DNA from 3 places in the Salinithrix halophila genome. Region 1 is predicted to be linked to each of the others. Evidence: predicted binding sites of a transcription regulator. Region 1 holds the regulator's gene; each other region holds the start of a gene.

Region 1 (4,183 bases):
ATAAGAGGAAAGGCGAACTTTGGAGGCGGCTTCGTCGATCAGATCGATGGCCTTGTCGGGCAGAAACCGGTCGGTGATGTAACGGTCGGAAAGTTTCACCGAGGCTTCAATCGCCTCGTCGGTAATTTTCACACGATGGTGGGCCTCATACCGGTCGCGAAGCCCCTGCAGGATCTGAACCGCTTCTTCCGCCGAAGGCTGATCCACTGTGATTGGTTGAAAGCGACGCTCCAGGGCCGCATCCTTCTCGATATATTTACGGTATTCATCCAAAGTAGTCGCCCCGATGCACTGCAAGTCACCTCGAGCCAGGGCCGGTTTCAGAATATTAGAGGCATCGATCGCCCCTTCTGCACCCCCGGCTCCGATCAGCGTGTGCAACTCATCGATAAAGAGGACCACATTGCCTGCCTGACGGATTTCATCCATAATTTTCTTCAGACGATCTTCAAATTCGCCCCGATATTTCGTTCCGGCGACGACGGTCCCCATATCAAGGGTCATCACACGCTTGCCACGCAAGGTTTCCGGGGTCTCCCCGTCAACGATCTTTTGGGCGAGCCCTTCGGCAATGGCTGTTTTCCCGACTCCGGGCTCTCCGATTAGCACGGGGTTATTCTTCGTACGGCGGGAGAGGACTTGGATGACCCGCTCGATTTCCTTACTACGACCGATCACCGGATCCAAGTTATCCTCTTTGGCCGCGGCTGTCAGGTCACGGGCCAGGCTATCCAAGGTGGGGGTATTGGCGTTTGACCCCGCTCCCTGGTTGGAAGAGACGGCTTCAGAACTACCTAGGAGCTGCAATACTTGTTGTCTGGCCTTATTGAGGGAGACACCGAGGTTGTTCAATACCCGAGCCGCTACTCCTTCTCCTTCACGAATAAGACCCAGAAGGATATGTTCGGTACCGACATAGGTATGGCCCAGTTTACGGGCTTCGTCCATGGAAAGCTCGATCACCTTTTTCGCCCGGGGTGTGTAAGCAATGTTGGTCGGCTGCCCCTGGCCGCGTCCGATCAGGGTTTCCACTTCCTTCTGGATTTTCTCCAAGCCGAGCCCCAAACCCATCAGGGCCTTGGCGGCAATCCCTTCTCCCTCTCGCACTAGGCCCAAGAGAATATGTTCGGTACCAATATTGCTGTGGCCAAGACGGACAGCTTCTTCCTGTGCCAGGGCGAGAACTTTTTGAGCCCGTTCCGTAAATCGTCCAAACATCATAGCTGATCCACCTCGCTTTGAATGTTATTAATCAACCGGAAGCAACGGTTACCCATTCCCGTCAGGATCATGAAGGCGTTCCCGGATCATCACCGCACGACGGATGTCCCGTTCGTCAGAATCCAGCCGGGCTTGTGCATACTGTTGTAAAAAGCCGGGTTGGGTCATCACCATCAGTTCATTCATCACATTGGCCTCCACACCGGTGAGAAGGCCCATATCGATGCCGAGCCGAAGGTCGGAGAGGCGTTCCATCGCCTCTTTGGAGCTGATCACCCTGGCGTGGGAGAGGACCCCATAAGAACGGTGAACTCGGTCCTCCAACTGCGTCGGGGAGATCTCTCGAAGGCGTTCCCGGGCGTCCCGCTCGTGCTGGATCATCTGTTTCACCACGCCTTGAAGCTTATCGATGATCTCGTCCTCCCGCTGTCCCAAGGTTACCTGGTTGGAAACTTGGTACAGGTTCCCAAGAGCTTCCGAGCCTTCTCCGTAGATACCGCGGATAGCCAGCCCCACTTGTGTAATCGCCGGGAAAAGACGGCCCAATTGCTGGGTGATCGCCAAGGCAGGCAGGTGAACCATGACCGATGCCCGGATACCGGTTCCCACATTTGTGGGACAACTGGTTAGATACCCCGTTTTCTCACTAAAGGCATAAGAGAGATGTTTCTCAAACCAATCATCCAGCTCATCAGCCGCTTTCCAAGCCTCTTGAGGCTGAAATCCGGGATATAGGCACTGGATCCGGAGGTGGTCCTCCTCGTTAATCATAATGCTGACCGCTTCATTCTCCGACAATACCACCGCCCCGTGGCGGGACTCCTCCGCCAAGTGGGGGCTAATCAGGTGCTTTTCCACCAGTACCCGTTTCTCCAGTTCGGAAAGATCGTCCATCCGGACAAGTTCCGCTCCCTGGAGAATAGGATGCTCCTTCGCCTGGCCAAGTGCATCTTCCACTCGGCGGACCACTTCGGAGGATTGAGAAGAGGTAGCCAGCATCGGGAAGGGGAGCCCGGACAGATTTCGAGCCACCCGCACCCGGCTTGAAATGACAATGTCCGACTGGGGCCCCTTTCCTCGCATCCATTCACTCAATGCGTGTTCCGTAAAGCGCTTCAGCGACATTTCCGGCTCTCCTCCCCCTAGCTCTCCAATTTTTCCTGCAAGGACCGGATCTGATCCCTGATGCGAGCGGCTTCCTCAAATTCTTCATTCTGGATCCGTCTGGATAAATCCTGTTTCAGTTGTTCCACTTCCCGGCGAATCTTTAGTTTGCCACCGGTCCGGCGGGGAACTTTCCCCCTATGGGCCGTATGGCCGTGAACTCTCCGAAAAAGCGGTTCCAACCGCTCTCCAAACGACCGGTAACAGTCACTGCATCCAAAGCGCCCGATCTTGGAAAATTGCGTGTATGTGAGACCACAGGTCGGACACCGAAGCCCCTGTCCCTGACGACCGTCCCGAACAGGCTGCTGATTGTCAGAAACGGGGGCGTCCAGATTGAGAAGCCCTGACAGCAGATTGTGGATGGAGAAGCCCCCTTCAAAACCGGGTATCTGTTCCCCCTTCTCCCGGGCACACACTTCACACAGGTGAAACTCCGTCTTCTCTCCATTGATGATCTTAGTATAGTGAAGAGTCGCCTGCCGTTTGCCGCATTGCTGGCACTGCATCCCGGGTCACTCTCCTTTGCTTGCAAATAGCATCGTTACCACGGTGCGCATCATCCGGGCACGCACCGAATCCCGCAGGGCGATCGGCAGATCAAGCACCTCACGGGAAATCATTTTTTTCACCATACGTGCTTCCCTCGGCGTCATTAGACCCTCATCGGCAAGCCGGGCGACGAGGTCCTCGGCGGAGGTCTGGCTAATCTTTGAGCCAATCAGGCGCAAAAGGACGTCATAGTAAGCTTTAGGTGACGGGAACCGCACCTTGCGGATACGGATATAGCCGCCGCCTCCTCTTTTGCTTTCGACTATATATCCTTTTTCCACCGTGAATCGGGTGCTAATCACATAGTTGATCTGCGACGGTACGCACTGGAAAAGATCCGCCAGCTCGCTCCGTTTTACCTGGACCACTTCCGAAGGGGCTTCATTCAGAATTTTGATCAGGTAGCGTTCAATGATGTCCGAGATACTCGACATCGGACGACCTCCCGCTGACTTTGACTAACTTTGACTTTGTAATTTCATTTTAACGGATGCTTTTCTTTTTGCCAAGGGGACTGCTTGTTCCATGTTTTATCTACCCTTCTGTCCTTTCACATTCTTTCCGTCCCGCCCCCTATTTCATACGAATCGACAGGGATTCCGCTCCCTGTACCGGGATACCCGTTCACCATCCGATCCTAGACCGGCACCTGGGCCCCTCATCCAAAAAAAGACCCTCCACGGGCCTTTTCGATTATACGGCTGTCAATGCGGATTCCCGTCAAGAGGATTTAGTCCACATGAACTTCCTTTACCCCCTCGACCTGTCTCACCTTTTCCAAGAGCCGGGTAACTTCCAGCTCTGGGGGTAACCGGAGGGTAAAGTGTATCTCGATCTGTTTATCCACAGGATCTGCGTCATCAATCTGCATTTTGCGAACGCGGGCACCCAACTTACCGATAGCAGTCGTCAATTCACCCAAGATGCCCGAGCGATCATCCACCACCAGGCGGATCATCTTGAAACGTTTTCGCTTGAAAATCCAGCCCTCCACCCGGTTTAACAATTCCAGGCTGACAAGAGCTAGGATCGTGGTTAGGAGAGCGGCAAAATGGAACCCCGCCCCCGTCGCCAGCCCGATCGCCGCCACCACCCACAAGGAGGCGGCGGTGGTCAGCCCACTGACGGTAAACCCTTGGCGGAGGATCGTTCCCGCGCCGAGGAAGCCGATACCGCTCACCACCTGGGCTGCAATCCGCCCCGGATCGAAACGGACTTTATCCTCATCCATAAAATCGGCAAAACC
Region 2 (4,183 bases), on a different contig from region 1:
CTGGTGCAGTCATGCATTCGCCCCCTCAAGCTGTGTAATCGCTTCCACAATCAGACATAGGGAATAGCCAGAAAGATTAATCAATTCCATCTAATCTTATATTAAAGGAGGATGAGAGGCTATTCAACCGGGAGGGTTTGGAAGTTGCAAGATTTCGCCTCTTTTTCAAAAAAACGGACTCTCAAAAAAGAGCCCGAGAGGGTATTGATAAAGTTTCCTGTTTGAAGACTGCTACCTAAAACCGGATCGCCCTACTCGGTTACCGCTCTCTCCTCGGGCGGATCATCACCTTGCCTCCACTTTTCTTATAACACATCTCTTGATCCGGTCCTGCCGGCCAGCAGACTTCCTGATCATGAAAAGACTCTGACGTTCGCTCCATGTAGCCCTGAGCTTCTTCCAGCACCTCCCCGACGGGTCGGCTAAACTCCGTATCAGCCAGTGACTCACTGCTGATTACCCGGGTCGAAATCCGGGTCATTTCCTCGTAACACTCCCGCACCCGGTTGGTTAGCTCATCCATTAGTGCCTGATCTACACTGGACAACTGATACTCACGCTGGTTCCCCTGCATGGTATCCCTCCTTTGGCTCCCAGGATGCCACCTTTTTCCCCGGTTTATACGAAAGATCTCAGTAGAAAGCCCAGCCTCTCTCCAGGTAATTTGACCTTTCTCCCAACAAAAACCCTCCATCCAAACTTTCCATTCATAGGTGGGAAAATGCTGTCCCCTTTGTCCGATCCGTGAATTTCAACGCTCTATTCCAGTTTCAACCCACCCCCTTGAAAGTTCGAACAAGAGATCGTATAATAAAGATCAAAGATAGTCAAAGTCAAAAGTCAGACCGGATGCATCCTGATTACACCCATAACCTTTGAAATAAAAACGCGATTGAAGGAGGGTTTGGTTATGCACTGCAACCAATGCAAACAGCAGCCGGCTGAGGTGGAACTCCATGTGAAAGTGAACGGTCGACAACTCCGCCTTCATCTATGCCGGGACTGTTACAACCAAGTAAAAGACCAGATGAAATTCCCTGCGGGCTTTCATGGTTCTTCCTTCGATGACTTGTTCCGCCATTTCATCGGGCCGCAATCGAGCGGGTTTGACCAAAACCCATCCCAGGACTTGCGGCAACAGACTGGCCAAGATGGGGCCCGTAACGGCGGCCTCTTGGATCAACTGGGGAAAAATCTGACCCATGCCGCTAAGGCCGGGCTTATCGATCCGGTTATCGGACGTGACCAAGAGGTAGAACGGGTCGTCGAAACTCTGAACCGGCGCAATAAAAACAACCCCGTCCTGATCGGAGAACCTGGGGTCGGGAAAACAGCCATTGCCGAAGGGTTGGCGTTGCGAATTTCGGAAGGACGTGTCCCCCACAAACTGAAGGATAAACACGTTTACTTGCTGGATGTCTCCTCCTTGGTAGCCAATACCGGGATCCGCGGGCAGTTCGAAGAACGGATGAAACAGCTGATCACCGAACTGCAAGAACGGAAAAACGTGATTCTGTTCATCGACGAAATCCACCAATTGGTGGGCGCCGGATCCGCTGAAGGCTCGCAAGATGCCGGGAACATCCTGAAACCGGCCCTGGCCCGGGGTGAGATCCAGGTCATCGGAGCCACCACTCTGAAGGAATACCGCCAGATCGAGAAAGATGCCGCTCTGGAACGCCGCTTCCAGCCGGTCATGGTTCAAGAGCCTACTGTGGAAGAAGCGGTCCGCATCCTTCTGGGGCTTCGCAAAAACTATGAGGACTACCATCGGGTGCAATACACCGATGATGCCCTGCGTGCTTGCGTCACCCTATCCAGCCGTTATATCCAGGACCGCTTCCTGCCGGATAAGGCGATTGACCTGATCGACGAAGCTGGTTCCAAAGTCAATCTGGCGAGCGAGACCGGTGATACGGAGAGTTTGCGCGAACACCTTCGGGAAATCGCTGCCGAAAAGGATGAAGCTACTCGCGAGGAAGACTACGAGTCAGCCGCCCGCCTCCGGGACGAAGAACGGAAACTGGAACAACAGCTGGAAGAGGCCGAGGGCAAAGAAACTCGTGCTGTCGTCGATGTGGAGATGATCCGGCAGCTTATCGAAAACAAGACCGGCATCCCCGTCCGCAAACTACAAAAAGCAGAACAAGAGAAGATGAGACATCTGGCCGATACCTTGAACGCCCAAGTGATCGGACAAGAGGAAGCGGTCCGTAAAGTGGCCAAAGCGATCCGCCGCAATCGGGCTGGGCTCCGCAAGGGAACCCGCCCCATCGGCTCCTTCCTGTTTGTCGGCCCCACCGGTGTCGGGAAGACCGAGTTGGCCAAAACCCTGGCCCGCGAAATGTTCGGGAAGGAAGAGACCATGATTCGCCTCGACATGAGCGAATACATGGAGAAACACTCGGTCTCCAAATTGATCGGTTCCCCTCCAGGATATGTCGGCCATGAAGAAGCCGGTCAATTGACGGAACGCGTTCGTCGCAAACCCTACAGCATCATCCTGCTGGACGAGATCGAAAAAGCCCATCCCGATGTGCAGCATCTATTCCTACAGATCATGGAAGACGGTCGCCTCACCGATAGCCAGGGACGCACCGTCAGCTTTAAAGATACCGTCCTGATCATGACCAGTAACGCCGGGGCTACCGTCAAACCGAAAGCGTCCATCGGTTTCGGAAAAGACGGGACGGAAGAGAGGATCCCCGATATTCTCGACTCTCTCGCCGATTACTTCCGCCCTGAGTTCCTTAACCGCTTCGATGGCATCATCCCCTTCCGTTCCCTCACGCGGGAAGACCTCGTAAAAATCGTCGACCTCATGCTGGCCGACATCTATCAAGCCACCGAAGAACAAGGACTCACACTCACCGTCACCGATGCCGCCAAAAACCAATTGGCTCATCTCGGTTACCATCCTGCCTTCGGTGCCCGTCCCCTGCGCCGGGTCATCGAAGAACAAGTGGAAGACGGCATCGCAGACCGAATGCTGGAAGAGGATGAGGTGCAATCAATTGTCGTGGATGCAAAGGATGAGAAAATCATTGTGAAAAACGCGGATTGACCGTAACAAAACCCCGCCGGAATTTGATCCGGCGGGGTTTTTCGTCTTACCCTTTATCCTTCGCTCTTCCATTTGATGTTACATCCGAGACTCGGCTTTTGCTCTTCTGGTACGGGCTCTCCCTTCAGGAGGTGATCCAGCGCCTTACGGATGGATTCCCCGGTGACCGGGATGTCATTTCCCGGGCGGGAATCATCCAACTGCCCGCGGTAAGCCAACCGGAGCCCGCCGTCAAACACGAAAAAGTCCGGGGTGCAGGCTGCATGATAAGCCTTCGCCACTTCCTGGGTTTCATCATAGAGATATGGAAAGGGGTAGTTCATTTCCTCTGCTAATTCCTTCATTTTCTCCGGGGAATCCTCCGGATACGCCTCCACGTCATTCGAACTGATGGCGACAAAGGAAATCCCTTTAGCTTGGTAGTCCTTCGCCAGCTGGACCAATTGGTCCTGGACATGTTTTACAAAAGGACAGTGGTTGCAGATGAACATCAACACTGTCGCGTGTTCCGAGCGGAGGTCGTTCAGGGAGCAGGTCTGCCCCGATACCACATCCGGCAAGGAAAAGTTCGGGGCTTGGCTCCCGAGGGGAAGCATCGTAGACTCTGTCCGTGCCATGAATACCATCATCCTTTCAGTGCTTTCTCTCTTACCAACCGTACAACAATTTTTGCCCGCGAAAAAGCCACTGTAAACAAAAAGGCTGCTATCCGAGCAACCGGGTGGCCTTTTTCTTTCAATCTCCGGATAAACGCGGCTCTCCCATTTCGAACATCGAGTCCTTCTCACAAACATTAATAAATCATCCACAAAATCCTAATACAAATACTGGATAATACCTTTGTAACGAATTTACACTTGGAGAGGGTGATAGGAAGATGAAGACAGCATCCATCGCTGTATTGGGCTTGGTTCTATCAGTCGGTATGATCGGTTCGACGCTTTTCGGGCAACCTGCATCGGCGGAAACGAAGGACAACCGCCTACCTGTGGTTTTGGACGGCACGAAGGTTTCCCCTAATAGTCCGAAAGTCGATAAGGCGAAAATTTTTGTAGAGGACGACAAGGCACAAAAGCAAGGGGTGGTGTTTGGATTTTCCAGTAAGGCCAAAGCTGAAAA
Region 3 (4,183 bases), on a different contig from region 1:
CCCGTGTTCGAAGAACTCCCTCTGTTCCTCCAAGATTGCCCCGGTAACCCGGTGAAGGGTGTGTCGCCGTTGTTCGATGCTTTTCAGCAGCCACATCGCCGATTGGAGCCGGCTTTTGATGTAGGAAGCGGCCTGCTTTGCCCCTTCATCCTCTCGATCTAACATCCTTTCATAGTGGGTGCTAATACCGAGGCGGGGGATATATCCCTCATTCACGACCACTTCCAACATCCCGTTCCTCTCCACTACAGACACGTCTGGTTGCACATAACGGGGAGAATCGAAGTTATAAGCAAGCCCAGGCCTCGGGTTCAATTGGCGGATGCGATCAGCCGCCCGTTGCACATCGCTAACGGAACATCCCAGTCGCCGGGCCGCTTTCCGGTAACGCCCTTCCGCTAGATCCGTCAGACAATGTCCGACGACATCCAGGGCAATCGGGTCAAGTTCTTCCTCCCGCAGGAGTTGAATCCGGAGGCACTCAGAGAGGGAGCGAGCCCCGACACCTACAGGGTCAAGAGAATGAATGATCCGAAAACAACCTTCCAATTCCTCTTCGTCGATATTAAAGCGCTTACATATTTGTTTGGACGGCACCTCCACATAACCGTCTTCATCCAGGTTTCCGATAATATAGCGGCAGATACGATGTTGCTTCGAATCGAGAGAGAGAAGCCGGATCTGCCCCTCCAAGACATCGGTCAGCGTTTCTTCTGAAGCAGTCACCCGCTCTAGAGACCGGTCTTCTTTATCCCAATTGATACCCGTGCGCCTGCCTCCTTCTCCCCGACGCAAGAAAGCCGCCCAGTCGGATAATTTTTCTTCACTGACATGAAAGGGCTCATCCTCCTTCGACGGGGGAGGTTCTTCCATCTCCAAGACTGGGTTTTCCATCACTTGCTCTTGTATATACTGGATTAAATCCGCAGCCGGATATTGCAGTACTTGAATCGCCTGGCGCAATTCGGGGGTCATCACCAACTTCATGCGCTGCTCCTGTGCCAGGCCATAGCCCATAGACAGAGCCATATGTGGTCACCTCCGCGTTTTTCAGTATATGTGGCGCCGATCACTTTTGATGCTCGCAATCCGGCGCGGCTAAAAGTGAAAAAGGAGGTTAAAGGCCGAACAAACTGGGAAGAATAAGGAAAGATAACCGGATGCTTTTCTATCTATTCTAGCACAAAGCGCTAGTGGTTACTTTTAACAAAAACTGTATACTCCCTTGCCCCTCCGGTATTCGGATCGCCCAAAACCCCGAAGGCGAGTTAGACATGGGATTTTTCCAATAAATCCTCTTGCTTTTTCGTCCGGGCTTCGATATAATGTTCTTTGTCGCTGGATAATAGAACATATGCGCCTATAGCTCAGGGGATAGAGCACTGGTCTCCGGAACCAGGTGCCCAGGTTCGAATCCTGGTAGGCGCACCACGAAGAAGACGGTATCCGAATCGGATACCGTCTTTTTTCCCAGAGGTTTGACCTACGTTGACCTTTGTTGATCTTTTGGGTTATCATGGAACTGCAATCGATCCACCTGACAGAGGAGGAACCGACATGAACCTGATTCCTTATGTGGTAGAACAAACCAACCGCGGGGAACGGTCCTACGATATCTACTCCCGCTTGTTGAAAGACCGCATCGTCTTTTTGGGCAGCGAAATCAACGATGCCGTCGCTAACACGATCGTGGCCCAGCTTCTATTCCTGCAGACTGAAGATCCCAACAAGGACATCCAGCTTTACATTAACTCCCCAGGCGGATCCATCTCGGCTGGCTTTGCCATCTATGACACGATGCAACATGTGAAGTGCGACATCCAGACCATCTGTGTCGGTATGGCTGCATCCATGGGTGCTTTCTTGCTCTCCTCCGGCACCTCGGGTAAACGGCTGGCGCTTCCCAACAGCGAAGTGATGATTCACCAGCCCCTGGGCGGAGCCCAAGGCCAGGCATCCGACATCGAAATCAGTGCTAAACGAATCCTCCGTATGAGGGACAAACTGAATCATCTGCTGGCAGATCAAACCGGTCAGCCTCTGAAAAAGATCCAGCAGGACACTGACCGTGATTTCTTCATGGATGCAGCGGAAGCAAAAAAATACGGGATCATCGACAACATCATCACCCAGCCGCCGGCAAAGTGATCGGGTTAATTTTAAGGCCGGGCCCCACAGGGCCTGGTCTTTTTCCTGATTTCCCCTTCCTTGACTAACCCATTCGCTGCGTTTTTTTATCTCTCACAGAAAGGGGTGGAACAATGAATTCCTTTGATAAGCAGGATCGTCAATTGTTCTGGGTTTGTATGGTTGTCGCTGCCGTCATGTTGCTCGCCTTTCTTCGGCAATTTTTCTCGTAAGCCGGGAATGCCTCCGGTTCTTTCCAACTATTCCGCTAATTTATAAAGTCCTGCCATGACTGGGATCTCCCTGTATCCTTGATAGAAAATTCATTGCCTGATTCCCGTATATTATGATACGCTGACGAGGGGACAGGATGGGCAGGCTGAGGAGGCTCGACAAAGAAATTGAGGACTGCCGCTCTCGCTTTATTGATTGGTCTACTTACATTCACGGCAGCCCCTTCCGCCTTCGCTGAAACCCCGGAGACTCAGCTTCAAGGATCCTACTTCACCAAAGACGGCAAGCATTACGTCGAAGTAGCCCTCCCAAACGCCGACCACCCTCAGGGAAACTGGATCGTCACCCTCAATGGAAGCAACGAACAAGTGTCGCCTGAAGGATCACAATCGGAGCAATTTACTTCCAATTATGACGATCTGATCGAAGGAAGGAACTATCAGGTGATCGCCGTCTGGTACGGTAAGAACGGCGGCACGAACGCCGATTTGAGCGCCTGCTTCCAGTTTACGGCCAAGGATCCTGCGTCCAATAAGGGAGAAAAGGTTCAACTCCGGGACTGCGGCTTCAAGCCGGCCCCAGCCCCTAAAGATTCGGGCCAGAACCTTCCCGCAGCAGATGATTCAAACGCCTCTGCCGGACAGAATCCCCAAACGGACGCAGCCTCCGACAAACCGACTGAGGATGGAAAGACCCCGGATGCATCCGTTGAACAGAAAGCTGATTCTCCCAGCAAGGAGGAGACTGGCAGCTTATTCAACCTAAACAGCGCTTCGAAAGAGGGCGGGAAGCTTCCGGATACCACCCTATCCGGTTCCTGGGCAACAGCCGGCCTACAGTTGGTCGTGACCGGCTTTGCTCTCTTAGGCTTCCGCCGCGCCCATTCCGAAGACCGGTAAGTCTTTTTCGATCACATGGAGGGTTTCCGAGAGACAGTCTCCCGGGAATTTCGGCCTGTATGGCGAAGGAACCGTGTATTGTACATCGCCACACGATTTCATATCATATCACGATGAAACCGAAAACATGCAGATTAACACCCTAAAACGGGGAATCCATCATGCCCATCGCTCCCATGACAGGCCTTACCGCCTGTCTTTTTTCTTGTTTCTCACGGGAAAGCCCCAAAATGAAAACGACCCCTGAGGGGGTCTTCCATTCTTAATTGAGATGGATGTAATTACTGACGGAACCTGCCGAAACCGTTCGGCGTCCAAACCCGAACCGGGTATTGTAATTGTATTCCTCAACCGTCACGCTGGAACCTTTGACAGCCGTAACGTAAGCTACATGGCCGAAACCACCTGTCTGGTTGCCCGCATCCCACTGTGCGATTGCCCCGACCCGGGGTGTTCGGTTCACCCGATAACCGAGACGCCGGGCATTGTTATCCCAGTTTGTTGCGTTGCCCCAGCGCCCGCCACCCATGGTGTTAGCGAATCGCTTGCCGTGCTGGTTCATACGCCAGGCAACGAAGGAGGTGCACTGGCGGTTGTAGAATCCCCAGGCATCCACTCCGACGGTACTGGCAAATTTAAAAGGATAAAGGGTCGCATCTACCAGGGAAAGCTTGTTTAAGGCCTCACGTAATGTCTCTTCTTTTTGGTTGAGGCCAGCCAGTTTCTTCTCCGTCTTCCGGATTTCTTTTTCTACTTTGACGTAGATTTTGCGTGCTTTTTCCGCTTCCTCTTGCTGTTCTTTTGCTAAACCCTCGTATTTCTCCTTTAGGGCTTTCTTCTCATCCCGGATCCGTTCATATTTCTCCATTAAGCTTCGGTCACGAAGTAAGATCAGACGCAGCGTCTGGAAGCGGGCAAGAAAC

Evidence for each region. The regulator CtsR, encoded in region 1, represses protease genes until heat stress. The targets are predictions, from matches to a motif close to ATGGTCAATAAAGGTCAAACA.
Region 2: a site for CtsR is predicted at 814-834, ahead of ACFOUO_RS04885 (ATP-dependent Clp protease ATP-binding subunit). Genes of this name have one in related genera too.
Region 3: a site for CtsR is predicted at 1,476-1,496, ahead of clpP (ATP-dependent Clp endopeptidase proteolytic subunit ClpP). Genes of this name have one in related genera too.

What each region holds. Positions count from the first base shown of each region.
Region 1 is NZ_JBHSAP010000004.1:62,287-66,469, forward strand. It holds gene clpC (ATP-dependent protease ATP-binding subunit ClpC) at 1-1,221, opposite strand, end outside; gene ACFOUO_RS01335 (protein arginine kinase) at 1,270-2,346, opposite strand; gene ACFOUO_RS01340 (UvrB/UvrC motif-containing protein) at 2,364-2,894, opposite strand; gene ACFOUO_RS01345 (CtsR family transcriptional regulator) at 2,901-3,371, opposite strand; gene ACFOUO_RS01350 (MgtC/SapB family protein) at 3,668-4,183, opposite strand, start outside.
Region 2 is NZ_JBHSAP010000007.1:570,244-574,426, forward strand. It holds gene ACFOUO_RS04875 (carbon starvation CstA family protein) at 1-13, opposite strand, end outside; gene ACFOUO_RS04880 (hypothetical protein) at 260-574, opposite strand; gene ACFOUO_RS04885 (ATP-dependent Clp protease ATP-binding subunit) at 911-3,064, shown strand; gene ACFOUO_RS04890 (thioredoxin family protein) at 3,118-3,681, opposite strand; gene ACFOUO_RS04895 (peptidase inhibitor family I36 protein) at 3,942-4,183, shown strand, end outside.
Region 3 is NZ_JBHSAP010000015.1:324,933-329,115, reverse strand. It holds gene rpoN (RNA polymerase factor sigma-54) at 1-1,029, opposite strand, end outside; tRNA gene ACFOUO_RS11840 (tRNA-Arg) at 1,357-1,431, shown strand; gene clpP (ATP-dependent Clp endopeptidase proteolytic subunit ClpP) at 1,558-2,148, shown strand; gene ACFOUO_RS11830 (hypothetical protein) at 2,529-3,260, shown strand; gene ACFOUO_RS11825 (CHAP domain-containing protein) at 3,523-4,183, opposite strand, start outside.